DNA from 2 places in the Nocardioides sp. JS614 genome. Region 1 is predicted to be linked to the other one. Evidence: riboswitches for the same ligand, from Rfam matches in the RefSeq annotation. Region 1 holds a riboswitch; the other holds the start of a gene.
What was found. A riboswitch is a leader RNA that binds a small molecule or an ion and turns the genes downstream of it on or off. The one in region 1 is predicted to bind cyclic di-AMP.

Region 1 (15,609 bases):
ATCGGTGCGCAGTCGACGGTCCGGCAGGATGGAGTCCATGCGCCCGATGCTCGCCACCCATGGTCGGCAGGTCCCGACGGGGGAGGCCTGGGCGCACGAGGTGAAGTGGGACGGGGTCCGCGCGCTGACCGAGGTGCGCGACGGCGCGCTGCGGATGACCAGCCGCAACGAGAACGCGATCACGATCGCCTGGCCCGAGCTCGCGACCAGCCCGCTGGGTGATCGCGACCTGCTCGTGGATGGCGAGATCATCGCGCTCAACGAGCGCGGGCTGCCGGACTTCCGCACCCTCCAGGACCGGATGCACGTGCGCAAGGCGGCCACGGCGGCCCGGCTCTCGCGGGAGGTGCCCGCGACCTACATGGTCTTCGACGTGCTCCGGATCGACGGTCGCGACCTGACCGGCGAGCCGCTCGACGTACGCCGGGAGCTGCTCGCCGGCCTCGGCCTGGACGGCACCTGGCAGGTGCCGGGCTCCTACGACGACGGGCCGATGCTGTTCGAGGCCACCCTCCAGCAGGGCTTCGAGGGCATCGTCAGCAAGCGCCGCAGCTCCCGCTACGCCTTCGGCGAGCGTTCGCCGCACTGGCTGAAGTTCGCGCACCGGCACCGGGTCTCCTACGTGGTGGGCGGGTGGCGCCCCCAGGAGGGCACCGCCGACCGGCTCGCCTCGCTGCTCGTGGGGGAGCCGACCGCCGACGGGCTGCTCTACCGTGGCCGGGTGGGCAGCGGGATCGGGCCGAAGCAGGGGCGTGCGCTGGCCGAGCTGGTGGCCCGGCTCGGCCGCCCCGCCAGCCCGTTCGCCGACGAGGTGCCGCGCGCCGACGCGCAGGGCACCCGCTGGCTGGAGCCGGTCCTGGTCGTGGACATCGACACCCACGGTCGTGGGTACCAGCGCCTGCGCCAGCCCTCGTTCCAGGGGGTTCGCTCCGACCTCACCCCGGAGGACCTGTGCTCCACCTGATGGCCCGTTCACTCCTGATGTCCGTCGGCACGCCCTTCGTTCTCGCGGTCGCGCTGGCCGCGACCGTGCTCGTCGCGCCGCCTCCGGCGCAGGCGGCGCGCGACCACGTCCGCCTCGACGGCGTCGACGTCCGCCTGCGCCCGGGCACCACCCAGGTCGTCACCGTCAACCACACCCGGGGCTACCGGGCCCGGGTGACCTGGTGGGTGCGGACCGGCGAGGGCTGGCAGAAGCGGATGCGGGCCACCGACGGCCGGATCGGGTACGGCGGGCTGGTCGTCGGCCGGCACCGCAGGCAGGGCACCGGCACGACTCCGCTGGGCACCTACGACCTGCCCTCGGCGTTCGGCACGCACCGCGCGCGGCCGGGCTGGGACCTCGACTACCGCAAGATCCGGAAGGGCGACTTCTGGGTGCAGGACAACGCGTCGGACCACTACAACCGGTACCGCAACAAGCGCCAGGGCGGCTTCCGCTGGTGGCTGCCGGCCGGCGACCCGAACTCCTCCGAGCGGCTCTCCGACTACCCCGTCCAGTACGAGTGGTCGATCGTCACCGGTTTCAACGGCCGCCAGGTCCGCCACCGCGGGTCCGGGATCTTCTTGCACGTCAACGGCTCGGGCGCGACGGCCGGCTGCGTGAGCGCACCGCGCTGGTTCATCAAGTCGCTGATGGACCGCCTCGACCCGGACCGGAAGCCCGTGATCGCGATCGGCCGCTGATGGCGCAGCCCGAGAAGGAGGAGGTCCGGGTCCAGGTGGACGGCCGGACCCTCACCATCAGCAACCTGTACAAGGTGCTCTACCCCCGCACCGGCACCACGAAGGGGGAGGTCCTCAACTACTACGCCCAGGTCGCGCCGACGCTGCTGCCGCACCTCGCGGGGCGCTGCGTCACCCGGATCCGATGGCCGCACGGCGTGCACGAGGGCAGCTTCTTCGAGAAGAACGCCCCAGCCGGCACCCCGTCGTGGGTGCGGACCGCCGAGGTCCCCACGACCGGCAGCCGCGCCCAGTCCAGCTCCGATACCTTGGTCTTCCCGATCATCGAGGACCTGGCGACCCTCACCTGGCTGGTCAACCTCGCGGCCCTCGAGCTGCACGTGCACCAGTGGACCGTCGACCGCAGCGGCCGCCCGCGGGGCGCGGACCGGGTCGTCGTCGACCTCGACCCGGGGGAGCCGGCCGGCCTGCACGAGTGCTGCCGGGTCGCCCTGATGGTGCGCGACCGGCTCGCCGAGCGCGGGCTGGCGGCCAAGCCGGTCACCAGCGGCAGCAAGGGCCTGCACCTGTACGCCGACCTGCCGGAGCGGGTGCCGTCCGAGGACTCCTCGGCGCTGGCCAAGGCGGTCGCCGAGGAGCTCCAGGGGGAGCACCCGGCGCTGGTGACCGCGACCATGACCAAGGCCCGGCGCGCGGGGAAGGTGTTCCTGGACTGGTCGCAGAACGCCGGCTCGAAGACCACCGTCTCGCCGTACTCCCTGCGGGGGCGAGAGCTGCCCACGGTCGCGACGCCGCTCGCCTGGGCCGAGGTCGAGGCGGGCGCCCAGGACCCGATGGCGCTGCGCCAGTTCCGCTTCGACGAGGTGCTCGAGCGCGTCCAGGAGCACGGCGACCTGTTCGCCGGCCCCCGCTGAGTGCTGCCCCGGATCGCATCTGCGCAGGTCAGAGGCGGTGCGGGACGGTGGCGCCTTCTGTTACCGAACGGTGGATCTTCCGTGGAGATCGTGTTCATCGGGTGTGGACCGGGCCTGCCTACCTTGGCGGTGTAGCACTGGAGCACCAGGGGATGACATGACCACCACGACAGCTGCCGCCACGGCCAGGAAGCTCATTCTTCCTGTGGGCAGCGTCGTCGGCGCCGGCTTGCTGGCCATGTTGATGGGGGTCCCCTGGACGAGTGCCGGCGAAGGAGCCTCCGGGATCCGGCTGCTGGCCGACGACCACCAGGGCGCGACCCTCACGATCAGCAGGATCGAGCCCGGTGAGTCTGTGTCTCGCAGCGTGACCATCCGCAACTCCGGTGGCACGCCGTCGAGGCTCTCCTTCCAGGAGACGGGAGACCCCTCGCCGTTCGCGGACGGGGAGCTGCGCCTGGTCATCGACCAGGACGGCCGAACCTTGTACGACGGCGACTTCGCCGCCATGAGCGACATCGCGCAGGACGTGGGCACCGTCGAGTCCCACGGGTCCAGCACGTTCACGTTCACGGTGTCCCTGCCGGACGACGCCCCGTTCGCCAATCAGGGCGACCCGGCGTCGGCGTCGTACACGTGGGTGAACTCGACCTCTGGATCGTCCGGATCCTTCGGCTGAGGAGGGCCGACCGGCACTGATCGACCATCGGGGACGACGTCGGCCGCCCGCGCACCTGGGGGGCGCGCGGACGGTCGCCGTCCGACCCGGAACCTGGACGAGTCGTCCGGCGCGCCTGGGGGGAGCGCCGAGCGGCCCGACCGTCCCGGAGGGAAGCCTGTCCGGCGCTGTTGGGGGGGAGCGCCGGACGGGCCGTCCTCCCCGACCACATCTCGGAGAAATCCGCCCATGGAGATCACGACCTCCCCGCACCGCCCGGCGTCGACGCCGTGGGGGCGCCTGCTCGCGCTCGTGGTCATCGTCGCGCCCGTCTCGATCCTGGTCCTGCTGCCGATCGGGCTCGGCCTGGAGCGCTACGTGATGTCCGGCGACTCCATGGACTCCGGAGCCGCGGGCGGCATCTCACAGGGGTCGGTCGTCTTCGAGCGCGCGGTCCCGGTCGGTGACCTGCGGGTCGGCGACGTGATCACGTTCCGGCCGCCCGCCGGCGCTGGCGTCGACGGGCTCGTCACGCACCGGATCGTCAGCATCGGGACCGACGGGATCCGCACCCGGGGCGACGCCGAGGCGGTCCGCGACCCGTGGGTGCTGCACCCGAAGGAGCCGACCCTGCCCCGGGTCGTCTACACGCTCCCGTGGGTCGGCTACGGCTACCTGGTGATCTTCCACCCGATCTCACGCCTGCTGATGGCCGGCTCCGCGGTGCTGCTGGTGCTGCTGATCACCAGTGAGATCCGCCGCCGCCGGGGGGTGGCGGCCACCGGCCACGACGCCCCCGACCAGCCGGAAGCGCCGGTCCCCGGTGCGGCCACCCGCGCGACCGAGGGGAGCGAACGTTGAGTACCGCCCTCGGGCCGGGTGCCGCGGGCCCTATGCTCGCTCCCATGGCGCAACGAGTTCTGGTGGTCGAGGACGAGGAGGACATCGCGTTCCCCCTCGTCCGAACGCTGGAGCGCGAAGGTTACGACGTCTCGTGGGTGGACAGCGGCCAGAAGGCCCTGGACACCATGGCGACCGCACCCGAGGTCGTGATCCTCGACCTCGGGCTCCCGGACATCGACGGCCTCGAGGTGTGCCGCCGGGCCCGGGAGGCGGGGTTCGAGGGCGCGATCATGATCGTCACCGCCCGGGCGGGCGAGCTGGACCGGGTGGTCGGGCTCGACTACGGGGCCGACGACTACCTGGCCAAGCCGTTCGGCCTGGCCGAGCTGCAGGCGCGCGTGCGCGCCCTGTTGCGCCGTACCTCCTCCGGCTCGGCCACGGCCGAGGGCGCGAAGCCCGACGGGCTGCGCATCGACGTGGACGCCCGGCGGGTCTACGCCGGCGACGAGGAGGTCCCGCTCACCGGCAAGGAGTTCGAGGTGTTGAACATCCTCGCCGCCAACCGGGACAAGGTCGTCTCGCGCGGCCGGCTGATGGCCGACGTGTGGGACGAGAACTGGTACGGCTCGACGAAGACGCTCGACGTCACCATCGGACGGCTGCGCCAGAAGCTCGAGAGCGTCGGCGTGACCGACAGGGTGGTGGCCGTTCGAGGTGTGGGGTTCCGCCTCGAGGGCGGCACCCCAGATGCGTGAACGCCTGACGATCGCCTTCGTCGTCCTCACCATCGTCCTGCTCCTCGGCGCCGGCGCGGTGCGGACGTTCGTGCTGCGCGACCTGATCCAGGAGCAGGAGGCCGGCCACCTGCGCCAGGAGGTCGAGCTGATCGGTGCGATCATCGACGACCGGGAGGCGGCCGGTGGGGCGATCGACGACCGGTTCCTGACGACGCTGGTCAGCCCGGACCGCCGCCTCGAGTACGACCCCGAGAACGGCCCGGCGGTCGTGGTCCGCGGCCCCGACTACACCGGAACCGACGACCCCCAGGACGACCTCGCCGCGGTCCTCGCGGTCCGTGGAGCCCGGGTCACGGTGAGCCAGTCGCCGCAGGTGGCCAGTGACATCGTCGGGCGCGACACCGGGTCGATCGCGGCGCTGTTCGTCCTGATCGCGGTGGTCGCCGGCATCGCCGGCTTCCTGATCGCCTCCGCGCTCTCCTCGCCGTTCCAGCGGCTGGCCGTCGCGGCCGCGGCCCTCGGCCGCGGCCGGTTCGACCTCGAGCTGCCGCGCACCCGGATCCCCGAGGCGCGGGCGATCTCGAACGCCCTGCGGGCCAGCGCGCACCAGCTCGAGGACCGGGTGCACCGCGAGCGCGACTTCGCCGAGCACGCCTCGCACGTGCTGCGCACCCCGCTGACCGGGCTGCGGCTCGAGCTGGAGGACCTCACGCTGCGCGACGACGTGCCGGCCGACGTGCAGGAGTCGGCGGCGCGCAGCCTGGCCGCGGTCGAGGAGGTCGGCGCGGTCGCCGGCGAGCTGGTCGAGCTGACCCGGCGGGGCAGCCTGGTGGCGGGCTCCGAGCTGCCGCTGGTCGACCTCGCGACCCAGCTGGCGCAGCGGTGGGCCGACCGGCTCGGGGTGCGCACCCGGTCGCTGACCGCTGCCGCCGAGGGAGAGCTCTCGCTGACCTACACACCCGGCCCGGTCGAGCACGTCACCGACCTGCTGCTGGCCGACGTCGTCCGCCGCGGGAGCGGCCCGGTGCGCATCGTCTTCCACGGCGAGGAGGCCGGCCACCTGCGCATCCACGTCGAGTGCGAGGGCCGCGGACGGGAGGACCACCACGGCGCCGAGCCCGTGGACCGGGTCGCGCAGGTCACCTCCGTGGTCGAGGCGCTCGGCGGGCGGGTGACCGGGTCGCATCCCGCCGAGGGCATCGAGGTCCTGCTGCCCCGTCGCTGACTCCTAGGACGCTGGGTCGGGGCCTGGGCAAGAATGGCGGCCATGACGACTCGCCCCGTGGAGACCTGGCTGACCGACATGGACGGCGTGCTCGTGCACGAGGAGGTGCCGATCCCGGGCGCCCAGGAGTTCATCGAGGCGCTCAAGGCCTCGCAGCGCCGGTTCCTGGTGCTGACCAACAACTCCATCTTCACCCCGCGTGACCTGCGCGCCCGGCTGCTCGGCAGCGGCATCGACGTGCCCGAGGAGGCGATCTGGACCTCCGCGCTGGCGACCGCGCAGTTCCTCGACGACCAGCGCCCGCGCGGCACGGCGTACGTCGTCGGCGAGGCGGGCCTGACCACGGCGCTGCACGACATCGGCTACGTGATGACCGACCGCGACCCGGACTACGTCGTGCTGGGGGAGACCCGCACGTACTCCTTCGAGGCGATCACGCGGGCGATCCGGCTGGTCGCTGCCGGGGCCCGCTTCATCGCCACCAACCCCGACGCCAGCGGGCCGAGCCAGCAGGGGATGCTGCCGGCCACCGGCTCGGTCGCGGCGTTGATCAGCACCGCGACCGGGCGGCGGCCGTACTTCATCGGCAAGCCCAACCCGCTGATGATGCGCAGCGCGCTGAACCGGCTCGAGGCACACTCCGAGACGACCGTGATGGTCGGGGACCGGATGGACACCGACATCATCAGCGGCCTGGAGGCGGGGCTGCGCACCATCTTGGTGACCACCGGCTCCACCCGCCCCGAGCAGGTCTCGACCTTCCCCTACCGGCCGACCCGGGTGGTCGACTCCGTGGCCGACCTCCTCGAGCTCGTCGACCCACGCCCCGACGCCGGCTGAGGCCTGCGGCTGCGCCGGCCGGTCTTCCGGTTTCATCGGCCGGCCGATGAAGCTCGCGCGAGTCCGCATCCCGGCCCCGCGGCTACGCGGGCCGCGTCGGGGTGTGACGTTCGTCCAACGGGCCGGCGGATCCAGGCGGGGAGTGTGGCCCGCGCCACGGCCGAGGCCGTCCGTCGGGTCGTGATCCGGCGGGGTCTGTGGCTACCGTCCTCGACCGTTTGCACCACGCACCACCGGCCGCGGGTACGCCGAGTCCTGCCCGTCCGCGACCGGTCGCCGACATCCGGGGCAGGAGTGGGGGAACCACCTTCGTCGTCCGCGCGGACCACTCGGGGTGAAGCCACCAGCCGGTGGCCGGGCACCTTCCACGCCCGAACCCGACAGCTCACCTCACAGGCGTGGGAAGGAACCACGCACATGACACTCATCCTGCGCGCGCTCGCGAGCGCCGCCCTCGTCGTCGGCCTGCTGACCACGGCGCCCGCCGTCCCTGACGCACACGGCGCGACCGCGGCCCGGGAGACCAAGCACCGGACCGCTCGCCAGGCCACGGCTCGCAAGATCGGCCACGCGATCAGCATCGCGGTCAACCAGAAGGGCGACCCCTACCGGTCCGGAGCCGCCGGCCCGCACGCGTTCGACTGCTCCGGGCTGACCTTCTTCAGCTACCGCAAGGCCGGCTTCAAACACCTGCCCCGGACGTCCTCCGCCCAGGCCCACTTCGCGAAGCGGATCAAGCGCGGCGCGATGCGTCGCGGCGACCTGATCTTCTTCTACGACGGCGGCGGCGTCTACCACGTCGGCGTGTACGCCGGCTTCAACCACGGGCACCGCTGGGTGCTGCACTCGCCGTACTCCGGCACCCGCGTGCGCACCGACAAGCTGTGGACCGACCGGTGGTTCGCCGGCACCCTGCGCTACCGCTGAGACCCGAGCCGCCGGCTCACTTCCACTCGAAGGTCGCCAGCACCGAGTCGACGATCCGCTGTCGCTCGGCCGGCGGGATCCGGGCGTAGAGCTGGAACCGCAGCACGATGATGCGGTCGTCGATGATCACGCCGTACTCCGACTGCCAGTTCAGCGGCTGGGCCCGGCCCTCGAGGTGGTACATCTCCACGCCGTCGAGGACGGCGTTGGGGAGCTGCTTCGGTGTCATCGGGTAGATGCGGCGCGAGACCTTCAACGAGTTCCGGCCGAGCTCGGTCGGGCCGGCGGTCGAGCCGAACGCCGGGGTCTCGCCGAGCGACAGCAGCGACGTCGAGCCGGGGTCCTGCCCGTCCTTCTGGGTGGTGACCAGCTGGTCGCCGACGAACCAGCCCTTCGGGATCCGCAGCCGGGCGTGTGGCATCGAGAGCTGCGGCCCCGTCGCGGGCGCCACCGTCGGCGCGGCGGAGGCGGTGCTGTCGGGGCCGTCGGTGGGGTCGGCCGGACCGGTGGCACCGGGGGAGCCGGCGGCGCTGCTGCTCGCGCCGCCGGGCGACGGGTCCGGGGGTGCGGCGCCGCTCGGGTCGCCGCCGGAGCAGGCGGTGCCCAGCGTCAGGACCGCGACCACGGCGGCCGCGGGGACCGAGGAGCGCACGTCGTCCTCCCGAGCTGGGTGCGGATGTGTCCCGTGGGCCTGAGCCTAACCACGCCGCCCGGTCGGCAAACCGGGTGAGCCGACAGGTTTGGGCCGTCCGGGTTGCGGGCAAGCGGCCGTCGACGGACACGCTTCCATCGGGGGAAGGTCGACGCAGATGCACGCCGTGGACATGCTCGGGACGCTCGGGCTTCCGGACGACCTGATCGAGGAGGTGCGCGGGATGCTCGCGTCCCGCGCCACGGCGCTCGAGGCCGCCGAACCCTCGCCCATCGGCGACGTGTTCGGCGGGTCCGCCCAGGGGGCGATCCTCGGCCGGCACGCCTCCCTCGCCCAGCGGCACGTCGCCGAGGCGGTCCTGGAGATGGTGGCCGGCCTGCGCGGCTACCGCGACGAGCTCGGCGCCCACCAGGCGCGGATGGGCGACACCGACACCCAGGGCGCAGCCGACCTGCGTCGGATCGAGCAGGCGACCGCGTGCGTCGCGGCGACCAGCTTCGCCACGAACGACGCCTGCGCGCTGCCCACCTCGGGAGCCACGCGGCCCGCGGACGGGGTGGGCGGGTGAGCGGCCCGCAGCGCGCGCGGCTGGACCGGGCGCTGGCCGGCGCCCACGAGGACGCGGTGACCTCGAGCGCGCGGGAGTGGGTCCGGTGCGTCGGCATCCTGCACGACATCGCGGCCGCCCTCGACGGCGCCTCGCCGGAGGTCAGACGAGAGATCGGCGGCCGGACCGGGCCCGCGATCGACGCCGCGTTCCAGCGGTCCAGCCAGGGCATGGTCCGGCGGGCCGACGACCTGGTCCGGGGCAGTACGGCGCTCCAGGCGGCGGCCGAGGCGATCGGCGCCGCGCGGGCCGAGCAGGAGCAGCTGCGGCACCAGCCGCTGACCGCGCCCGCGCCGTACGTCGCGGGCCCGGGTCCACGCACCGACGAGGACATCGCCAGGGAGGCCGCCGCGCGGCAGGCACAACGCGACTACGACCTCGCCTACGCCGACCAGGAGGCCCGGGCCCAGGCCCGCGCCGACCACCTGGACCGGGTGTTCGCCGCGTCCACCGCGACGATGAAGGACATCCACAAGGTGCCCGACCCCGAGCCGTCCGGCTCCGGCTCGGACACCTCCGGCGGGTCGGGGGCGGGGTCCGGCGGCGCCGTGCCGCACCCGGTCCCGGCGGGTGGCGGGAGCGGGCCCCGGGGCGACGGCCCGTCGTCGACCCGGCCGCCCGGCGGGTCCGGTGACGGCTCCGGCCACCACCATCCCGGCACCCACGGCACCCACGGCACCCACGGCGTGCCGCCGCCCGCACCGGGTGACGTCGGCGCGCCCCAGGGCGGCAGCGCCGTCGACGTCCCCGGCCCGACGCCCGTCGGAGCCCTCGGCGGCGCCGTACCGGTGGGCAGCCCCGGCGGCCTCGGTCTCGGCCTGGCCGGCGCCGCCACGGGCGGCCTCGGCGGCGGACCGCTCGGCACCGGCCTCGCGGCCGGTGGCATCCGCGGCGGGGTCGCCGGCCCCATCGTCACCGCCCCCGGGACCACGGCCGGCGGCGTCCGCGGCATCGGCGCCACCTCGCGTGCGGGGGTGACCGGTGCCCTCGGGCGACCCGGCGGGGTTGCTGCGGTCGGGTCCGGCCCGGGCAGCACCGGGCGCGGGACCGCGGCCCGCTCGAGCGGGGTCGCCTCCGGACGCGGCACGGGCCGGGGCGCGGGCGGCCGTGGCGCTGCCGGTGCACGCGGTTCGGGCGGTCGTGGCACGGGCGCGGCGGCCGGTGCCCGCAGCGGGCGCAAGCAGGACGACCGACACGGCGGGCGCGACCCGTTCGGCACCGTCGCCGAGGACTGGATCGACGACGAGGAGGTCGCTCCGGGCGTGCTCGACTGAGGTCGTCCGGCGGGTCCCGGGACTCCGTTCCCGCGACGTCCCGGGACGGGCGGGCAACGGCCCGCCGACGTGGGACCAACGACCCGGGGCAGGCCCCGTGCTGGCTGCCAGCATGAAGTCATGACCTACGGCGACACCGAGACAGGGGGCGCCGGCGCCGCCGGCGTGAGCGCGGCACGGCGAGAGATCGGGGTCACCGAGCTGATCCTGCGCGACGCCCACCAGAGCCTGATGGCGACGCGGATGGCCCTCGAGGACATGGTCGACGCGTGCGCCGACATCGACGCGGCCGGCTACTGGTCCGTCGAGTGCTGGGGCGGCGCGACGTACGACGCCTGCATCCGCTTCCTCAACGAGGACCCGTGGGAGCGGCTGCGCACGTTCCGCCGGCTGCTGCCCAACAGCCGCCTCCAGATGTTGCTGCGCGGGCAGAACCTGCTCGGCTACCGGCACTACGAGGACACGGTCGTCAACAAGTTCGTGGAGAAGTCGGCCGAGAACGGCATGGACGTCTACCGGACCTTCGACGCGCTCAACGACGTGCGCAACGTGCGGGAGGCGATCAAGGCCGTGCGCCGCGTCGGCAAGCACGCCCAGGGCACCATCTGCTACACCGAGAGCCCGCTGCACACGGTGCAGGGGTACGTCGACATGGCCCACGAGCTGATGGAGCTCGGCTGCGACTCGCTGTGCCTCAAGGACATGGCGGCGCTGCTGCGGCCGCAGCCGGCCTTCGACATCGTCGGGGCGATCAAGCAGTCGCTGGGCCAGGACGTCCGGGTGCACGTGCACTGCCACGCCACCACGGGCGTGACGCTGGTCAGCCTGATGAAGGCGATCGAGGCGGGCGCCGACGTGGTCGACACCGCGATCTCGTCGGTCTCGATGGGCCCCGGCCACAACCCGACCGAGTCGCTGGTCGAGATGCTCGCGGGCACGCCGTACGAGACCAAGCTCGACGACGCGCGGCTGCTCAAGATCAAGGACCACTTCGCGGTCGTGCGGCCCAAGTACACCGAGTTCATGTCCGCGATCACCGGCGTCGAGACCGAGATCTTCAAGAGCCAGATCCCCGGCGGCATGATCTCGAACATGGAGTCGCAGCTGCGCCAGCAGGGCGCGGGTGACCGGCTCAAGGAGGTCCTCGAGGAGGTGCCGCGGGTCCGCAAGGCCGCCGGCTACCCGCCGCTGGTGACTCCGTCCAGCCAGATCGTCGGCACCCAGGCCGTGTTCAACGTGCTGATGGGCCCCTACCAGGTGCTCACCGCGGAGTTCGCCGACCTGATGCTGGGCTACTACGGCGAGGCGATCGGCCCCCGCGACCCCGAGATCGTCGAGGCCGCCCGGCTGCAGACGAAGAAGGAGCCGATCGAGGTCCGGCCTGCCGACCTGCTCGAGCCCGAGTGGGACAAGCTCTGCGCCGAGGCCAACGCCCTCGAGGGTGCCGACGGCACCGACGAGGACGTACTGACCTACGCGATGTTCCCGGGCGTCGCGCCGAAGTTCTTCCTCGAGCGGCCCGAGGGCCCGAGGAACGTCGGCAAGGACCCCGCGCAGCAGGCGGCCGAGAAGCTCGCCGCCGCAGCGCCCGGCACCGGCCCGGTCACGGGCCCCATCCACTACGCCGTCTCGATGAACGGCCGCAAGCACGACGTCACCGTCGAGCGAGCCTGAAGGGAATCCGGTGAGCAAGCACAAGCAGCACCAGGCCTCCATGGAGGAGCGCACCTCCGAGCTCGCGGAGCGGCGCCACAAGGTCGAGCTCGGCGGCGGCGAGTCCCGCCAGCAGAAGCAGCACGACCAGGGCAAGCTGACCGCCCGCGAGCGGATCGAGGCGCTGATCGACCCCGGCACGTTCCAGGAGACGGGGATGTTCGCCCGGCACCAGTCGACGTACTTCGGGCTCGACAAGGCCGACTACCCGGCCGACGGCGTGGTCACCGGCGAGGGCGCCGTCCTCGGCCGTCCGATCCACGTAGCCAGCCAGGACTTCACGGTCGCCGGCGGCTCCGCGGGCGAGGTGCACAGCGACAAGGTCGTCGCGATGATGCAGGCGAGCCTGACCACCGGCACGCCGTTCGTGTTCATCAACGACTCCGGCGGCGCCCGCGTCCAGGAGGGCATCGGCTCCCTGGCCGGCTACGGCCGGGTGTTCTACAGCAACGTGCTGCTCTCCGGTGTGGTCCCGCAGATCGCGATCATCGCGGGGCCGTGCGCGGGCGGCGCGGCGTACTCCCCGGCGCTGACCGACTTCATCATCCAGACCCGCAAGGCCCACATGTTCATCACCGGGCCCAACGTGATCGCCCAGGTCACCGGCGAGCAGGTCTCCTCCGACGCGCTCGGCGGCGCGGACGCGCACATGGCGCGCTCCGGCGTCACCCACTTCGTGGCCGACGACGACGAGCAGGCGGTGCTGATCACCAAGAAGCTGCTCAGCTTCCTGCCGCAGAACAACACCGAGGACCCGCCGATCGTCGACCCCGACGACACCATCGAGCCGGACCTGGAGCTGCCGAAGGTGGTGCCGGTCTCGGACAAGAAGGGGTACGACGTGCGCGAGGTGATCGCGCGGATCGTCGACCGCGCGGACTTCCTCGAGGTGCAGGCGGGCTACGCCCAGAACATCGTGATCGGCTTCGGCCGGATCACCGGGCGCACGGTCGGCATCGTCGCCAACCAGCCCAGCGTGATCTCCGGCGTGCTCGACATCAACGCCTCCGACAAGGGCTCGTGGTTCGTGCGGTTCTGCAACGCGTTCAACATCCCGCTGGTGACCCTGGTCGACGTGCCGGGCTTCCTGCCGGGCGTCGCGCAGGAGCACGGCGGCATCATCCGCCACGGCGCGAAGCTGCTCTACGCCTACTCCGCGGCGACGGTCCCGAAGATCACCGTGGTGCTGCGCAAGGCCTACGGCGGCGCGTACGTCGCGATGTGCTCGAAGGACCTGGGCGCCGACAAGGTGTTCGCCTGGCCGACGGCCGAGATCGCGGTGATGGGCGCCGAGGGCGCGGCCGAGATCGTGTTCCGGCGCGAGATCGCCGACGCCGAGGACCCCGACACCCGGCGCGCGGAGCTGGTCGACGAGTACCGCTCGACGTTCTCCACGCCGTACGTCGCGGCCGGCCGGGGCCTGGTCGACGACATCATCGACCCGTGCTGCACCCGGGCGCACATCTCGCGGGCGCTGGAGATGCTGGCCAGCAAGCGCGAGCTGCGGCCCGCCAAGAAGCACGGGCTGGGCCCGACGTGAGCGGCAGCGACATGCAGGAGCTGCTCGCGGCGGTCCGCGAGCTCACCGAGCGGGTCGCGGCCCTCGAGGCCGAGGTCGCCGCCGTACGGACGCGGCAGGAGCAGGAGATCCCCGAGGAGGTCGTGCTCGCGATCTCCGCCGCGGTGGCGTCGTTCCTGGGCCACCGCGCGAAGGTCAAGCAGGTGCACTACCGGACCGGTCAGGCATGGGCCCAGCAGGGTCGCGTGGCGGTGCAGGGTCACCGGATCATCCATGGTGCCCGGTGACGGGGCCCGGTCAAGGCGAAGGTGAGGACATGCAGCTCAAGGTGACCGTGAACGGCCAGGTCTACGAGGTCGAGGTCGAGGTCGAGGAGGAGCAGCCGCCCACGCTCGGCATCTTCATGGCCGGAGGGACCTTCTCCGCGCCCGCGGGGGCGCCCGTCAACGGGGCCGCGCCCGCCGCCGACGGCGAGGGCGTGCGCGCCCCCCTGGCCGGCACCGTCGCCCGGATCCCGGTCGAGGAGGGCCAGGAGATCGAGGCCGGCGCCGTGCTGGTGGTGCTCGAGGCGATGAAGATGGAGACCGAGATCACCGCCCCGGCGGCCGGCACCGTCGGCAGCATCCTGGTCAAGCCCGGCGACGCCGTCACCGGCGGCCAGCTGTTGGTCGAGCTCGCCTGACGCCGCCGGCGGTTTCCCCGGTGAACCGGGGAAACCGGAACTGTTGGCCCGAAGTTCCGGCCCAACAGTTCCGGGATTGCCCGGGAAGTACCGGTGCCCCGTGGTGCCGGGGGCCGTGGGCCATCGGCCTACGGCGTCCCGGTGAAGTACGGCGAGAACGTCCAGGTCTTCTTGAGCAGCTCGGCGTACTCCGGGCTGAACTTGGTGCCGCCCTCGCCCTGGTCGGGCAGCCAGGGCCGACTGATCCACAGGTAGGCGTCGACGTACTTCGCGGCGATCCGTCCGACGTCGGCCGGCAGTCCCCAGGCCCGGTTGTCGACGTCGGTGGTGGGCGGGACGCCCAGCGCGGTGCACGGCGTCTTCTGGGTCTTGGTCCGGCACGGCGGGATCTCGCCCGGCTGGGTGTAGTTCGGCGTCTGCCCGCCCTGCGGATTGATCTCGCTGCCGTGGAACGGTTGGCCGTTGTCACTGGTCTCCAGCACGGCGTGCTTGTTCTTCAGGCCCTTGCGGGCCAGCGCCTCGGAGACCTTCTTCGCGAACACGATCTCGCGCTCCAGGTAGTTCTTGTGGGAGACGTTGAGCGAGAACCCGCGCGCGTGCTCGACGCCGCTGAGCGCGAGGTACTTCGCGACCGCCGCGACGTCGCCGCGGGCCCAGTCCTCCGAGCCCATGTCCAGGTAGACGGTGGCGCGCGGCTGGGCCGCGAGGGTCTGCACGGTCCACGCGAGCATCCGGGCCGGCAGCAGCGCCTTCCGGCGGCCGACCTTCCCGACCCACGCCTCGAACGCCTTCTTCACGAAGTAGCCGTCAGGCTGGACGATCACCGCGACCCGGCTGTCGCCGATGCCCTGCGCCAGGTTGGTGACGTAGCGGCGGTACGACGCCTGCTCGGCCTTGGTCGGCAGCCGCTGGTCGATGCGCGCCTCGCCCTCCCAGGGGAACATCCGGAACAGCGTCATCAGCGCGAGCTTCTCCGGGTCGCCGGCCTGGGCGCCGGCGACGTAGGCCCGCACCTTCGTGGTGACCTCGTCGTCGCCGATCCAGCGCCCGAAGTACGTCGCCTTCTCGATCATCGCGAACAACGCCAGCTCGTCCTTCTGCGCCGGACCCAGCTTGTTCCAGCCGATGTAGGCCTGGTCCTGCAGGCCGGTGTAGACCCCCCACTCCCGGCCCGCGAGCGGGTTCGACGGGTTCGCCCGCTGCGCGACCGTCACCGGCGCGATGTAGAGGGTCTGCTCGGCGTACGCCGCCTCGCCGAGCGCCGCCCGCACCGCGATCTCGTAGGTGTGGCCCAGCACCAGGTCGGCGTCGTCGGTCGTGATCGTGTACGAC
Region 2 (15,609 bases), 2.0 Mb from region 1:
GCCGGTGCTGAGCGCGGCGAGCGTGGCCTCGCGGTCCTCGGCAGAGGACGCGGACGGGTGCCGGTCCTCGACGATCTCGTGGTCGGCCATCAGCTTGCGGGCCCACTGGATGACGCCGATGCCGATGAACAGCAGCGCGCCGGCCAGGGAGAGGCCCAGGAAGAGGTTCGAGGCGCCGAGGCCGCCGACCACGTCGGGGTCGTCGCCGATGTCGAACACGAAGTACGAGACCAGGAGCAGGATCGTGCAGATCGCCGAGAGCCCGAACAGGGTCGCGACCTGGCGCTCGGCGCGCTTCTCGGCCCGCGGGTCGACGTCGGTGGGCCGCCACTGGTGCGCGGGGAGGCCCGGGTCGGGGTAGAGGTCGTTGACGACCGTCTCGTCCGGGACGTTCACGAGCTCGTGGCCGGGCCCGCTGTCGAACCCCTTGTCGTGGCTCTCGCTCACGCCTCCACCTTCTTCTTCGTCGAGCGGGTCGTGTGCGCCGCGATCCAGACCGCCACGCCGACCAGGGAGCCGATGCCGAGCACCCAGGCGGCAGCACCCTCGGAGACCGGGCCGAGGCCGCCGAGCCCGAAGCCGCCGTACTGGGGCATGTCCTCGAGCGAGGCGAGGTACGCGATCACGTCGCGCTTCTCGTCGGGGGAGAGGTTGCCGTTCGAGAAGTTCGGCATGTTCTGCGGGCCGGTGAGCAGCGCCTCGTAGATGTAGCGGGGCTCGACGCCGCGGATCTTCGGAGCGAAGCCGCCGCGCGGCATGGCGCCACCGGAGCCCTCGAAGTTGTGGCACGCGGTGCAGTTGGTCAGGAAGATCTGGCCACCGTTGGTGATCGCCTGCTGGCGCTCCTCGTCGGAGAGGCCCTCGATGCTGTAGTCGCTCTCGTCGGGGATCGCCGGGCCGGGGCCGAGCGAGGCGACGTACGCCGCGAGCGCCGCGATCTCGTCGTCGTTGAACGTCTCCGGCTTGCGCGGCACCTGGGCGCCGGGCCGGGCCATCGGCATCCGGCCGGTGCCGACCTGGAAGTCGACCGCGGCGGCGCCGACACCGACCAGCGAGGGGCCGAGCTGGTTGCCGTTCTGGGTCCGGATGCCCTCACCGTTCTGGCCGTGGCAGAACGAGCAGCTGACCAGGAACAGCTCGCGTCCCTTGGCGATCTGCTCCTCGCTGGCGGCCGCCGAGCCGGCCTGGGCCGGGGAGAAGACGGTGTAGAGCCCACCGGTCATGAGCAGGCCGAGCAGCACGACGGCGAGGCCGGCGAGCGGTCCGCGGCGGTGCCGTGAGAGGCGACCGGCGGAGCGGTTCAGGAGGCGCACAATTCAGTCCTTGCGATTGGTCGGTCTGCGGGTCGGGACTACTGGACGAGATAGATGGTCGCGAACAGTCCGATCCACACCACGTCGACGAAGTGCCAGTAGTAGGAGACGACGATCGCGCTCACGGCCTGTTCGTGGGTGAACTTGCGCGCCACGTAGGTCCGGCCGAGGACGAAGAGGAAGGCGATCAGACCGCCGGTCACGTGCAGACCGTGGAAGCCGGTGGTCAGGTAGAACATGGTGCCGTAGGCCGAGTCCTGGATCGTGATGTTCTCGCGGATCAGCTCGGCGTACTCGGTGGCCTGCCCGCCGATGAAGATCGCGCCCATGATGTAGGTCAGCACGAACCACTCGCGCAGGCCCCACCCGGGGACGTTGAGGATCGAGCCGGTGCGACCGACCTGGCCGCGCTCGGCGGCGAAGACACCCAGCTGGCAGGTGAGCGAGGACAGCACCAGGATCGTGGTGTTCACCGAGGCGAACGGCACGTTGAGGTGCTGGGTGTTCTCGGCCCACAGGTCGGGGCTCACCGCGCGGATCGTGAAGTACGACGCGAACAGCGCCGCGAAGAACATCAGCTCGCTGGAGAGCCAGATGATCGTGCCCACGCTGACCATGCTCGGTCGGTCGTGGTGCCCGTGCAGACGGGATGCCGGAATCGCGGTTGCAGTCGCCACGGGCGTCATTATGTCGTGACTCGGGCAGGAGGGCACCCCGGGGGTGCCGTGTCGCATGGTCCTAGAGTTCGGACCGTGCTTCACGTCGCGGTCGGGACCCTCCTCGAGGCCACCGGCGACCTTCCCCGGTTCACTGCCGCAAGCCTCCTGACCGGGTGGTCGCTCGAACCAGTGTCCTTCGTCCTCACGATCTGGGTCTCGGGTCTCTATCTGTACGGGACCCTGGTCCTGCGCCGCCGCGGCGACCACTGGCCGATCGGCCGGACGCTGGCCTTCGTCGGGCTCGGCATGGGGTCGTTCGCGTTCGCCACCGCATCCGGCCTCGGGACCTACGACCTGACCCTGCTGAGCGTGCACATGGTCCAGCACATGGTGCTCTCGATGCTGGTGCCGATGGCGCTGGCGATGGGCGCCCCGGTCACGCTGGCGCTGCGCACCCTGCCGGCCCGCCCCCGGCGGTGGCTCCTCGCCGTGCTGCACTCGAGGGTCGCGAAGGTGCTCTCCTTTCCGCCCCTCACCTTCGCGCTGTACATCGTCTCGCCGTGGGCGCTCTACTTCACCGGCTGGTACTCCGCGAGCCTGCACTCGGCCTACGTGCACGAGATGATGCACGTCCACCTGGTGCTGGTCGGGGCGCTGTTCTTCTGGCCGATCCTCGGCATCGACCCGGTGCCCGGACGGGTCGCCTACCCGTTCCGGATGCTGCTGGTGGTGATGACGCTCCCGTTCCACGCCTTCCTCGGCGTCACGATCATGGGCCAGGAGGAGCTCCTCGGCGGATCGTGGTACCCCGACCTGCACCGGGGGCCGATGGGTGCCTGGCTGCCCGATCCGGCGGCGGACCAGCACCTGGCGGGCGGGATCCTGTGGGGCTCGGGCGACCTGGTCGCGCTCGCGCTGTTCGCCGCGCTGTTCACCCAGTGGGTGCGCTTCTCGCTGAAGGAGGCCAAGCGCGAGGACCGGCGCCTGGACCTGCTCGAGGCACGGGAGCGGGCCGCTTCGGGGGACGCCCAGTCGCCAGCGGACGCGCCCTAGTAACATCGCGGGCGTGACCGACTCGACCTCTCAGCGGACCGCCCTGCGGGTGCTGGTCTACAGCGACGACGTGAACACCCGGCAGCAGGTCATCGTGGCGCTGGGCCGCCGCCCGCACCCCGACCTGCCCGAGGTCGAGTACGTCGAGGTGGCGACCGAGCCGGTCGTGATCTCGAACCTCGACGCCGGTGGCATCGACCTGGCGATCCTCGACGGCGAAGCGGTGCCCGCCGGCGGCATGGGCATCGCCAAGCAGCTCAAGGACGAGATCTACCAGTGCCCGCCGATCGTGGTCCTGACCGGCCGGCCCCAGGACGCCTGGCTCGCGACCTGGTCGCGCGCCGAGGCCGCCGTACCCCACCCGCTGGACCCGATCCAGCTGGCCGAGACGGTGGTGTCGCTGCTCCGCTCGCACGTGCCCGCGAGCACGTGAGCACCTGGCCGGAGGTCCTCGGCGCGCTCGTCGCCGGCTCGGACCTCAGCGCCGATCAGACTGCGTGGGCGATGGGGGAGATCCTCTCGGGAGAGGCCACCGTCGCCCAGATCGCCGGCTTCGCCATCGCGTTGCGGGCCAAGGGTGAGACCGTCGAGGAGGTCAGTGGCCTCGTCGACACCATGTACGCCTTGGCCACCCCGATCTCGGTGCCCGGCCGCCTGCTCGACATCGTCGGCACCGGTGGCGACCGCTCGATGTCGGTGAACATCTCCACGATGTCCGCGATCGTCGCCGCGGGCGCCGGCGCGCGGGTCGTGAAGCACGGCAACCGCTCGGCCTCCTCCCAGTCGGGCTCGGCCGACGTGCTGGAGAGCCTCGGCATCCGCCTCGACCTGCCCGCCGCCCGGCTCGCCGAGATCGCCGCGGAGGTCGGGATCACCTTCTGCTTCGCCGCCGCGTTCCACCCGGCGATGCGGTACGCCGCGGTGCCCCGGCGCGAGCTCGGCGTCGGCACCACGTTCAACTTCCTCGGCCCGCTCACCAACCCGGCGCACGCGCACGCACAAGCGATCGGCTGCGCGGACCCACGGATGGCGCCGGTGATGGCGGGCGTCTTCGCCCGGCGCGGCGTCGACGCGTGGGTCTTCCGCGGTGACGACGGCCTCGACGAGCTGACGACCACCACCACGTCCCGCCTGTGGTGGGTGCACGGCGGCGAGGTCCGCGAGACCAGCGTCGACCCGGCGGACCTCGGCATCGCGCGGGCCGAGGCCGGTGCGCTGCGCGGCGGGGACGCCGCCCACAACGCCGAGGTGGTCCGGCGGCTGCTCGCCGGTGAGACCGGCGCGGTGCGTGACGCCGTCGTGCTCAACGCCGGCGCCGCCCTCGCGGTGTACGACGAGCCCGGCAGCGCCCCCGACCAGGCGCTGGTCGCGGGCGTCGAGCGGGCCCGCGAGTCGCTGGACAGCGGCGCCGCTGCGCGGGTGCTCGACCGCTGGGTCGCCGCGACCGCGCGCTGATCGGACGCGGGCAGGCCCGCCGCGGATCAGACGTCGAGGACGTACTCCTGGCCCTCGCGGCGGAACCCGACGTGGTCGTAGTAGGCGCCGATCATGTTGGGAGATGTCGTCACCCGGTGCACGCCGAGCGCGTTCAGCATCCCGCTGCGCCGCCACACGAACTCGCCCGGCGTGAAGTCGCGGTACCGCGGCGTGACGTAGTCGAGCAGGAGCCGCGCCGTCTCGCCGTCTCGACGCAGCACGACCACACCGACGGTCTCGTCGCCCTTCATCACGATGAAGGCGTGCTCGTGGCCGTCTCCGGGCTCGCACGTGAAGTCCGGCTGGTAGCGCAGGATGTCCTCACCGTGCAGGCGCAGGACGTGGCGCAGGTACTGGTCGTCGGGCTGGACCTCGAGCACGTCGAAGACCGCCTCGTCGTGGCGCTCGCCGAGCAGCCGCACGATGAACCAGACGTTGATCGCCGCGAGCACGACGTTCATGCCCACCATCGGCCAGACGCTGAGCATCGCGTTGAAGAAGATCAGCACGACACAGCCGATGGTGTTGATGGTGCGGAACCGCAGCACCCGCGCCTGCAGCAGCGAGTAGACGAGCAGTGCGCTGCCGCCCCAGCCGACGATGTCGAGCCAGTAGTCGCTGACCCAGTCCACGGCCGGAGTCAGTCCAGGCCGAGGGAGAACGCCGACTCGAGGTCGTGACGGGAGTAGGTGCGGAACGCGATGTGGGTCTCGGTCTCGGTCACGCCCGGCACCTTGTTGAGCCGGTCGGCCACGACCGCTGCGACGTCCTCGTGGTTGCGCACCCGGACCAGCGCGATGAGGTCGACCTGCCCGGTGACGGAGTAGACCTCGCTGACGCCGTCGAGGGCGGCGATCTCCTCGGCCACCTCGGGGATCCGGGCGACGTCGGCCTTCACGAAGACGATGGCGGTGATCACGCCCCGGACTGTACCGCCGTCAGCGCACCGGCTGATGCATGGTGGTGAGCACCCGCCGCTCGGCGAACGGCACCAGCGACAGCCGTGACTGGTTGGCCGAGTCGTGGATCGCGAGGTGGCGGGTCGCGCCGGCCACCGGGCAGCTCCACTCGCCGTCCACGTCGACGAGGCGGATCCCCGGGGACTCCAGCCACCGCAGGATCCTCTCGGTCTCCTCGGCGCTCGCCGCGGGCACCGGGCCCGGCGCCGCGGCGACCGTCTCGGCGGACAGGCGCAGGGTGGCGACGTACGCGTGCGCGTCGGCGCCGGCCGGGATCACCCCGGCCGCGGCCAGCCGGCCGTGGCGCACGACGTGCACCGCCCACCGGCCGCCCGGTCCGGTCGGGTCGTCCTCGCGGCGGGCGGCGACCACCTCGGGGCAGCGGGTGAGCGCGGAGAGTCGCTGGGTCCGCGCGGCGGCGCGGACGAAGGCGGCCAGCCTGTCGCGATGGACGCCGGCCTCCTCGAACCGTTCGTCGGCGGCCAGCGCCCCCATCTTGGCGTTGATCGTCTCGACGACCTCGTCGGGGCGGCGCAGCAGCGTGTCGCGCAGCTGGTGGACGACGGCGGCGTACGTCGCGTGGTCGACGCTGCCGTCGCACGGGGCCAGGCAGCGGCCCATCTCGGCCAGCACGCACGGCGCGCGTCCGGCGGCGGCCGGGTCGCCGGGCAGCCGGTCGGTGCACTGCCGGACGGGGAACGTCTCGTGCAGCGCGGCCAGGCACTTCTCGGCCGTCTTCTTCGACGAGAACGGACCGAGGTAGTCGGCGTCGTCGTCGAGCACCCGGCGCACCAGCGAGAGCCGCGGCCAGGGCTCCCGGGTGAGCTTGATGAAGTGGACCTTCGAGGGGTTGCGCGAGCGCCGGTTGTACTTCGGCTTGTGCTCGGCGATCAGCCGAAGCTCGCGGACCTCGGCCTCGAGCGCGGTGGCGCACTCGATGGCGTCGACCACGGTGGCGATGCCGACCATCTCGCCCATCCGGGACCGGGTCTCGGAGGCGGTGAAGTAGGACCGGACGCGGGTGCGCAGGTCGCGGGAGGTGCCGACGTAGAGCACCTGGGCCTGCTCGTCGCGGAACAGGTACACACCCGGGGCGTGGGGGAGACCCTCGGCCAGGTGCCGCTTGCGCCGCTGGGCGGAGCTGACCCGGGAGGAGAAGGTCTGGAGCTCCTCGAGCGTGTGCACGCCGACGCCGCCGAGCCGCTCCATCAGCCCGTGCAGCACGTCGACGGTCGCCCGGGCGTCGGACAGCGCGCGGTGGTTGGGCGTGGTCGTGGAGCCGAACGCCTTCGCCAGGGAGGACAGCTTGCAGTTGGGGGCGTCGTCGCGGCTGACCACCCGCCGCGCGAGGCGGGCGGTGTCGACCACCTCGAAGCCGGGCCACGGCCGGCCCTGCTGCTCGGCGAAGTAGCGCAGGAAGCCGACGTCGAAGGGCGCGTTGTGGGCGACCAGGACGCTGCCGGCGGCGAACTCCAGGAACGCCGGGAGGGCGGCCTCGACCGGGGGCGCGTCGGCGACCATCGAGTTGCTGATGCCGGTGAGGACGGCGATGAACGCCGGGATCTCGGTGCGCGGGTTGACCAGCGTCTGGAACTCGCCGAGGACCTCGCCGCCGCGCACCTTGACGGCGCCGATCTCGGTGATCATCGCGCCGCCCTCGGCCGAGCCACCGGTGGTCTCCAGGTCGACCACGCAGAAGGTGATGTCGCGCAGCGGGCGGCCGAGCTCGTCGAAGCTGCGCTGCGACTCCCAGCGGGAGCCGGCCTCTCCGACACGGCTGCTCATGCACGTGACGCTAGATCGGGGCACCGACAATCCCGGGGAGACGCGCGGGGTGCGGGGCATAGGCTGTGCTCCCGAGCGGTACGAGAACCCGTGAGCCAGGAGAGGAGCGCGATGACCCCCGACATCCCCGACGCCGGTCACCGCTGGCGCTGCTCCGGCTGTGGCAACCTCACTCGCTTCGACGTCACCCGCACCCGGCGAACCACCGAGTTCTGGCACTTCGACCTCGCCGGCGACCACGACGTCGAGCAGACCGAGGTCCGCGACGAGGCGGTGGAGTCGGTGACCTGTCGCTGGTGCGGCCGCTCCGACGCGATCGAGGTGGTGTCGCGGCACCCGGTCGAGGAGCCGGCGGGCGCGGACTCCGGGCCGAGCTGACGGGCCGGCCGTGACCGAGCCCGTGCTGCGCTCGCTCGCCGAGCTGCCGGAGCCTGTCCGCGCTCGCGTCGTCGCGATGACCGCGGAGGCGCTGCCGGACGTGCCCCGGCTGCCCGCCGCCGTACGCCGGGTGGCGGGCTTCGCCCCGACCCGCCGCGCGCGCCTGGGCGGGACCGCGATCGCGGGGGCGCTAGCGGACGACGACTTCCGGGCCCGGGTCGGCACCCAGGTCGCCGCCCGGCCCGCCCCGGCCGAGGACGACGCGGCCGCGGTGGCCGCGCACCGGTGGCTGACCCGGGCCGAGGGGTGGGAGACCGAGCTGGAGGACGCCGTACGACGCATGTCCGAGCGCTCCGCTCCCGCTCGGCCGGACCCCGACGACCATGAGCTCGAGCGACTGCGCGGCCGGCTCGCCGACGCCGAGCAGACGCTGCGCGACCTGCGGGCCGCACACCGATCTGAGATCGGCGAGTACAAGACCGAGAACGCAGCGTTGCGGCGCAAGCTCGGGGACACCCGGGCCGCCGAGCGCGAGGCGCGCGCGGCGGCCGACGAGGCCGGCCAGGCGCAGCAGGCCGCGGAGGCCCTGGCTGCGGAGCGGTGTGCGGTGCTGGAGAAGGACAACCGGCGGCTGCGCGGGCAGCTGGAGCGGCTCGAGGCGGAGGCCGCCCGGGGCCGGCGCGACGCCCGCTCGGAGCGCGACGACGCCACGTTGCGCGCGCGGATGCTCCTCGACACCGTGATCGACGCGGCCGCGGGCCTGCGCCGCGAGCTGGCCCTGCCGCCGGTCGCCGGGGCGCCCGGGGACCGCGTGGAGGCCGACGTGGCCGCGGCGGGGACCCGGGAGCCGAGCGCGGCGGGCGCGCTCGGGACCTCCAGCGCCGCGCTGCTCGAGCAGTACCTCGCGATGCCCCGGGCCCGGCTCCTCATCGACGGCTACAACGTGACCAAGACCGCCTGGCCGACGACACCCCTCGAGGCGCAGCGCAACCGCCTGGTCACCGCGCTCGCCCCCCTGGTCGCCCGGACCCGGGCAGAGACGACCGTGGTGTTCGACGCGGCGGACACCGACCACCGTCCCCTGGTGCACACGCCACGGGGCGTCAAGGTGCTCTTCAGCCCGCGCGGGGTGATCGCCGACGACGTGCTCCGCGACCTGGTGGCCGTCGAGCCCGAGGGCCGGGTGGTGGTCGTCGTCACCGGTGACCGGGCGGTCGCCGAGGACGTCGCCCGCAGTGGCGCCCGGGTGATCTCGTCCGAGGCGCTCGTCGAGGTCCTGACCCGGTAGTCACCTGGTCCGCGCGACACGCCGGGAGGTGGCGCTCCCCGGCGCCGCTGTCGGTGGTCCCTGCGACCGTTCCTGACATGACGACGCGAATCGACTGCGAGACCTGCACGGTGCGGGGTCTGCACTGCCACGACTGCGTGGTGACCGTGCTGCTCGGGCCGCCTCCCGAGCTCACCTTCGACGACGACGGCCGGCGCGCCCTCGACGTCCTGGCCCGCGGCGGCCTGGTCCCGCCCCTGCGGCTCGTCCAGCCCGTCGACGGCCCACCGGTGGTGGAGTCGGCGTGAGCCCGACGCGGCCAGGCTGTGACTTCTGTGACTCTTGTGACTGGCGTGACTTCTGTGGTCCATCTCGGGTAAAGATCCGGCTGGCGTGACAAGAAATTCACCGAGACATGCCCGGTAACTTGGACGCCGCTGGACGCCGCCGTTAACGTGTGACGCTCAGGTGGCCGTGGAAGTGGATCACTCGGATCCGCGCGGTCGCCGCGCTGAGTCTCGGACCGGTTCACCGGCCCGGGAGCCGGGGAACCATCGGTGGTTCGGGCCACCTGGGGTGAATCGCCTCTCGAGGCGTAGGGCAAATGTCGTGCCCGAACCCGTCAGCTCACCCGGTAGGCGTACGACGTACAAGGAGAGCGCCCGCTCGTGCAGAACGGCCGGAACCGACTGATCACCCTCCTGACCGGCTTCGCGCTCATCGCCGCTGTCGGCTTCATGCCCTCCTCGCCGGCCTCGGCTGAGCCCGACATCGACGACGTCCAGGCGCGGGTCGACCGGCTCTACCTCGAGGCCGAGCAGGCCTCGGAGCGGTACAACGACGCCAAGCTGGAGCTCAAGGAGCTGCAGCGTGACCTGGGTTCGCTGCGCGCCGACCAGGAGCGCCAGGACGACCGTCTCGACGTGGTCCGCCAGCAGGTCCAGGACTCCGTCGTCCGGCAGTACGAGGGGCAGAACCTCAGCGCGGTCGGCCAGGTCGTCGTCTCCGACGATCCCGAGGCCTTCCTCTCCCAGCTCTCGACGATGTCGGCGTTCAACGACCTCCAGTCGCAGCTCTTCGACGACTACGCCACCGAGCTCAAGGCCCTCGGCATCCGCAGCGACGCCACCGAGAAGCGCGCGGGCGACGTCGCGGCGCTGGAGAAGAAGCTGGCCGCCGAGAAGGCGACCATCGACAAGAATCTCGAGGCGGCCGAGTCGCTGCTCTCCGACCTCAAGGCCCAGGAGCGCGAGGACATCCTCTCGCGCGGCAGCCTGCGGGTCCCCTCCGACGTCCCGGTCTCCGGCCGCGCCGCCGCCGCCGTCCAGTACGCGCTGGCACAGGTCGGCGACGCCTACGTGTACGGCGCCGCGGGACCGAACGCGTTCGACTGCTCCGGCCTCACGATGATGGCCTGGGCGCAGGCCGGCGTCGCGCTCCCGCACTCCTCGAGCGCCCAGTACGGCTCGGGCCCGCACATCGCGTCGAGCGACCTGCAGCCGGGCGACCTGGTCTTCTACTACAGCCCGATCAGCCACGTCGGCATCTACATCGGCAACGGCATGATCGTCCACGCGGCCAACCCCAGCACCGGGGTCGTCGTCTCCAGCGTCTTCTCGATGCCCTACTCCGGTGCGGTCCGCCCCGGCTGACCCCGGCCGCTAGGTGAGCGAGACCCCCGAGCACGGCAGACAGGCCGGTCACCCACGCTGGTGGGTGGCCGGCCTTTCGCTGTGCCTGCTCCTCGCGAGCGGCCTGGTCGCCTGGTGGGTGACCGACGACGACACCTACGTCGCGCCCACGCCGGCACCTGTCACGCAGAGCGTCTCGCCGGGGCTGGCCGCCCAGACGCTTGCGGACTTCGTGCGCGCGGTCCACGACGGGGACCGTGACGCGGCTCGCGCGCTCGCGCCCGCCGACGACCCGGCCGCCGCCGACCTGCTCGCCGCCGCGGTCGGCAACGCGGAGCGGATCGGTGTCAGCGACTTCAGCCTGCGCTACGTCGACGCCGAGGGCGCGCTCGGGCCGGACGGGGACTGGACCGCCGCGGTCGATGCCACCTGGCGGTTCGACGGCTTCGACCGGTCGCCGGCCCGGGCGGAGCTGCTGGTGCACCTGCGTGAGGACGGTGACCGGGTCGCGCTGACCGGCTTCGGCGGCGGCGACCGGGTCTCGCCGTTGTGGCTCGCCGGCCCGCTCCAGGTGCGCCGCAGCGCACGCACCCTGGTGCTGGTCGACGGCTCCGCCGCCGAGGCCGGCAGCTACGCCCGGCGGGCGCGCGCCGCGGTGCTCGTCGTACGCCGTGTCCTGCCGCACTGGGACCGCGGCCTGGTCGTCGAGGTCCCCGCGTCGGTCACCGCGCTCGACCGGGTCCTGGACGCCGATCCCGGCACCTACGACCAGATCGCGGCGGTCACCACGTCGGCCGACGGCTCCCTGGCGCCGGACGCGCCGGTCCACGTCTTCGTCAACCCCGACGTCTTCGGCGGGCTGCGGCCCACGGGCGCGCAGGTCGTGATGAGCCACGAGGCGACCCACGTCGCGACCGGTGCCTGGACCAGTCAGATGCCGCTGTGGCTGCTGGAGGGTTTCGCCGACTACGTCGCGCTGCGCGACGTCGGCCTGCCGGTGTCGCGGTTGGCCGCCCAGGTGATCGCGGAGGTCCGGCGGAACGGTCCACCACGCGCCCTGCCGGGGGCGGCCGAGTTCGGCACCCGGGCCACGCACCTGGGGGCGACGTACGAGAGCGCCTGGCTCGCCTGCCGGCTGCTGGCCCGGGAGGGCGGCCAGCAGGCCCTCGTGGGCTTCTACCGGGCCGTCGACGAGGGGCGGCCGGTCGGGGCGGCGCTGGAGTCGGCGTTCGGCATCAGCCTGCGCGAGCTCACCCAGCAGTGGCGCGACGAGCTGTCCGACCTGGCCCTGTCAGAATCGGCGGGGTGAGCACCCCGCCCGAGCGCCGCGTCGCGCTGATCGTCGCCGTGCTGGGCGCCCTGGCGTTCGTCGCGCTCGCCGTCGTGCTGGTGCCGTGGCACCCGGTGCCCGGCGGCACGCCGGGGCCGGCGGACGCCGGGTCGGTCTTCACGACCGCGGAGATCCAGCGGGCCGAGGACTTCTCCCGGTGGGCGCGGGTCTGGAGCCGGAGCTCGCTGGTGGTCTCCGTGCTGGTGGCCTGCACGCTCGGCTTCGGGCCCTGGGGCCGACGGCTGGCCGCCCGGCTGCGCGGCTGGTGGTGGGTCCGGGTGGTGCTGGCGGTCGCCGTGCTGGCGGTGGTCGGACGGGTGCTGACCCTGCCGTTCACCGTGCTGCTGCGCCGCGAGGTGCTCGACCGTGGGCTGAGCCACCAGGCCTGGTCGGCGTTCGCGCTGGACCTGGTCAAGAACGAGCTGGTCGGGATCGTCGCGACCTCGATCGTGCTGCTGGTCCTGGTCGGGTGCGCCCGCCGCTGGCGCTGCGCCTGGCCGGCGGTGGCCGGCGGCGTGCTGGGCGTGCTGGTGCTGGCCGGGTCGTTCGTCTACCCGGTGGTCGTGGAGCCGTTGTTCAACTCGTTCACCTCGCTCGAGGCGGGTCCGCTGCGCACCCAGGTGCTCGCGCTCGCCGACCGCGAGCACGTCCCGGTCGACGACGTGCTCGTCGCGGACGCCTCCCGGCGGACGACGACCCTCAACGCCTACGTCTCGGGCTTCGGCGGGACCCGGCGGGTGGTGCTCTACGACAACCTGGTCGAGGACGTGCCGCGCGACCAGGCGCTGTCGGTGGTGGCCCACGAGCTCGCGCACGCCCGCCACGACGACGTGCTGACCGGGTCGCTGCTGGGGGTGGCCGGGGCGGTGTTCGGCGTCGGCCTGCTCGGGCTGCTCGTCGGCGCCGTCGGCCGCCGCGGCCTGGTGATGGGCGACCCGGTCGTGGTGCCGCTGGTGCTCGCGCTGGTCGCGCTGGGCACGGTGCTGGCCACCCCGGTTGAGAACGGGATCAGCCGGCAGATCGAGACCCGCGCCGACGTCGACGCCCTGGAGGCGACCCACGACGCGGGCGCGTTCATCGGCGTCCAGCGCCAGCTCGCGCTGCACTCGCTGGCCGACCCCACGCCCCCGGGCTGGTCGCAGTGGTGGTTCGGCTCGCACCCCACGACGCTGACCCGGATCGCCATCGCCCGTCAGCTCGCGGGGGAGTAGCCCTGAGCACGAAAGTGGCCGCGGACCTCACGGTCCGCGGCCACCCAGCTCTAGTGCAAAGTCAGCACTGTGCGGTTGTCTTCGCCTCGACGCTCGTGCAGGTGTCAGTGAACAGCTCCTTGACCTGGTCACCAAGCGCGAAGACCAGGACGACGATGACAGCGGCGATGCCGCCGATCAGCAGGCCGTATTCGACGGCCGAGGCCCCGCGCTCGTCCATCCTCGCGCGGTGCCCGGCCAGCAGGATCTGCAGGTACTGCAGCATGGTTGTTCTCCCTCTCCCAATCGGTCCCGAGACAGGACCGAGGAGTCCCTCACCCCTCGAGAGCCATCGTGCGTCGCGGCCCGGGCCATCCGGATCGGACGACCGCGTCAGGGTCGGTAGTCACAAATGACTAGAGACGGGCGACGATCGGACATCGTCCGCGGGGTGCGGTCGGGCCAGGAAGATCGGGACCAAGGTCCCGGGACCTAGGTCCCGGGCTGCACGCTGGAGAGCAGCCCGATCCGCATCGCGGTGACCAGCGCCTGGGCGCGGTTGGCGGCGCCGAGCTTCTGGTAGATGTGCCCCAGGTGCGACTTCGCCGTCGATTCGCTCATGAACAGCCGCTCGGCGATCGCGGCGGTGCCGAGGCCCTCGGCGAGCAGCAGCAGCACGTCGTGCTCGCGGTCCGAGAGCCGGGCGGTGCCGGCACCCACCCGGCGGACCATGGCCTCGGCCAGGCCGCTGCAGACGAACGAGCGCGGCGAGACGGCCGCGTGCCGGATGGTGCGGACCACCTCCTGGGCGGGGGCCTCCTTGCCGACGAACCCGGACGCTCCGGCCTCCATCGCCGCGAAGATCTGGTCGTCGCCGGAATGCATGGTGAGCACCACCAGACCGGTGCTGTCGTTCTCGCCGCGGACCGCCCGGGCGATGTCCAGGCCGGTGCCGTCGGGCAGCTGGAGGTCGGCGACGACGACGTCGGGCGCCAGCTGCGCGATGGCGGCGAGGCCGGCGGCGACCGTCGCGGCCGTCCCGACGACGGTCAGGTCGTCCTCGAGGTCGATGACGGCCGCGAGTCCGCTGCGGATCAGCTCGTGGTCGTCGACGAGGAGCACGGTGGTCATGCGGTCACGCTCTCTTCTCGGGTCGCGGCCACCGGCGTGGTCGTGGGTGCCGGCACCCGGACCGTGATGCTGGTCCCGTGCGGGTGTCGCCGGTCGACGTCGAGCCGGCCGCCGATCAGCGCGGCCCGCTCGCGCATGATGTCCAGGCCCTGCGAGTCCGGGCGCGCCGGTCCGAGCCCCCGGCCGTCGTCGCGGACCGTGAGCACCGCCTCGGGCGGCCGCACCCGGCAGTGCACGTCGATCGAGCCGGCGGCGGCGTGCTGGACGGCGTTGGTCATCGCCTGCTGGGCGATCCGGAACAGCTCCGCCTCGACCTCGGGTCGCAACCGGGTCTCCCGCTCGTCCAGGGTGACGTGCACCGGAACGCCCGACGACTCGGTCAGCCGGCGGGCGAGACCGCCCAGCGCCGCACCCAGGCTGGCGCTCTCACCGACGCCGGTGCGCAGGGTGACGACGGAGTCGCGCACCTCGGTCACCACCGCTGAGATCCGTTCTCGGAGCCCGGCGATCCGGGCCGCCTGCGCGGGCGTCCCGGGGTCGGCGGCGAGGGCGTCGACGAGGTAGCCGAGCGAGGCGATGTCCTGGGCCAGGCCGTCGTGGATCTCGCGGGCCAGCCGCCGCCGCTCACCCACCGTCGCCCGGTCGCGCAGTGCCTCGAAGAGCAGGGCGGTGTCGAGGTGGACGACGCTCGCAGCGAGCCGCACGCCCAGCGCGCGGATCCGGTCGTCGAGCCCGATGCCGTCGGCGTCGACGCGCTCGGACAGCTGCCCGGCCACGACCCCGACGGTCGAGCCACCCGAGTGGAGCGGGAACGCGAACCCCTGGCCGTCGGCGACCTGGCTTCCCGCCCACCAGCAGGCGGTCGCCACCTCCTCGAGGGGATCGCTCTCGGGACCAGGACCCAGCGACCAGGTGACGAGCGGGGAGAGGTCCCGGATCGGCGCGACGTAGACCGTGAGCACCTCGGCCGGCAGCTCGTCCCGCACGACGTCGAGCAGCCGGGTGCCGAGGGCGGCGGGGTCCAGCCCGGTGCCGAACTCGTCGGAGAGGTCGATCAGCTGCCGGATCAGGGCCTGGGCGTCGTGGTACGGCCCGAGCGGGTCGGGCTCGCGCCGGAGCACGGCGTGCAGGTAGGTCGCGATCATGCCCAGGCCGAGCGCGACCACGCTCCAGCTCATGATCGCGAGACCCTCGGCGTCCTCGACGGGCAGGCCCGACCCGACCGCGATCACGAGCAGCGCGCCGAGCTCGGAGACGATCGCGAGGGAGGCGCCGGCCGCTCCGGACCGCAGGGCCGCGGTCACCGGGCCGATGGCGAGCGCGCCGAGCACGGCGGTCGAGGTGTGCAGGGCCAGGCCGCACGCCACCCCGACCGTGAGCGGCTCGAGCACGGTGGTCAGCCAGGCCGGCAGGGCGGCGTTGAGCTCGGCGAGCCCG

Region 2: it holds a riboswitch for cyclic di-AMP, as region 1 does, so the genes downstream of both, NOCA_RS17310 (C40 family peptidase) here and NOCA_RS07700 (C40 family peptidase) in region 1, are expected to answer to the same signal.

The regions. Positions count from the first base shown of each region.
Region 1 covers NC_008699.1:1,311,541-1,327,149, forward strand. The annotation lists gene ligD (non-homologous end-joining DNA ligase) at 38-964, shown strand; gene NOCA_RS07665 (L,D-transpeptidase family protein) at 964-1,686, shown strand; gene ligD (non-homologous end-joining DNA ligase) at 1,686-2,600, shown strand; gene NOCA_RS07675 (hypothetical protein) at 2,758-3,279, shown strand; gene NOCA_RS07680 (S26 family signal peptidase) at 3,508-4,119, shown strand; gene NOCA_RS07685 (response regulator transcription factor) at 4,164-4,856, shown strand; gene NOCA_RS07690 (HAMP domain-containing histidine kinase) at 4,849-6,063, shown strand; gene NOCA_RS07695 (HAD-IIA family hydrolase) at 6,097-6,903, shown strand; cyclic di-AMP (ydaO/yuaA leader) riboswitch at 7,168-7,315, shown strand; gene NOCA_RS07700 (C40 family peptidase) at 7,321-7,830, shown strand; gene NOCA_RS26775 (hypothetical protein) at 7,847-8,482, opposite strand; gene NOCA_RS07710 (hypothetical protein) at 8,640-9,050, shown strand; gene NOCA_RS27465 (hypothetical protein) at 9,047-10,363, shown strand; gene NOCA_RS07720 (methylmalonyl-CoA carboxytransferase subunit 5S) at 10,484-12,037, shown strand; gene NOCA_RS07725 (acyl-CoA carboxylase subunit beta) at 12,078-13,616, shown strand; gene NOCA_RS07730 (DUF3322 domain-containing protein) at 13,613-13,882, shown strand; gene NOCA_RS07735 (biotin/lipoyl-containing protein) at 13,912-14,277, shown strand; gene NOCA_RS07740 (glycoside hydrolase family 6 protein) at 14,406-15,609, opposite strand, start outside.
Region 2 covers NC_008699.1:3,322,593-3,338,201, reverse strand. The annotation lists gene qcrA (cytochrome bc1 complex Rieske iron-sulfur subunit) at 1-447, opposite strand, end outside; gene qcrC (cytochrome bc1 complex diheme cytochrome c subunit) at 444-1,313, opposite strand; gene ctaE (aa3-type cytochrome oxidase subunit III) at 1,352-1,999, opposite strand; gene NOCA_RS17355 (cytochrome c oxidase assembly protein) at 2,066-3,025, shown strand; gene NOCA_RS17350 (Rv3143 family two-component system response regulator) at 3,039-3,458, shown strand; gene trpD (anthranilate phosphoribosyltransferase) at 3,455-4,480, shown strand; gene NOCA_RS17340 (hypothetical protein) at 4,507-5,133, opposite strand; gene NOCA_RS17335 (Lrp/AsnC family transcriptional regulator) at 5,142-5,420, opposite strand; gene NOCA_RS17330 (DEDD exonuclease domain-containing protein) at 5,440-7,245, opposite strand; gene NOCA_RS17325 (hypothetical protein) at 7,336-7,623, shown strand; gene NOCA_RS17320 (NYN domain-containing protein) at 7,634-8,911, shown strand; gene NOCA_RS17315 (hypothetical protein) at 8,989-9,198, shown strand; cyclic di-AMP (ydaO/yuaA leader) riboswitch at 9,390-9,546, shown strand; gene NOCA_RS17310 (C40 family peptidase) at 9,559-10,542, shown strand; gene NOCA_RS17305 (hypothetical protein) at 10,607-11,830, shown strand; gene NOCA_RS17300 (M48 family metalloprotease) at 11,827-13,062, shown strand; gene NOCA_RS17295 (Flp family type IVb pilin) at 13,124-13,327, opposite strand; gene NOCA_RS17290 (response regulator transcription factor) at 13,534-14,172, opposite strand; gene NOCA_RS17285 (sensor histidine kinase) at 14,169-15,609, opposite strand, start outside.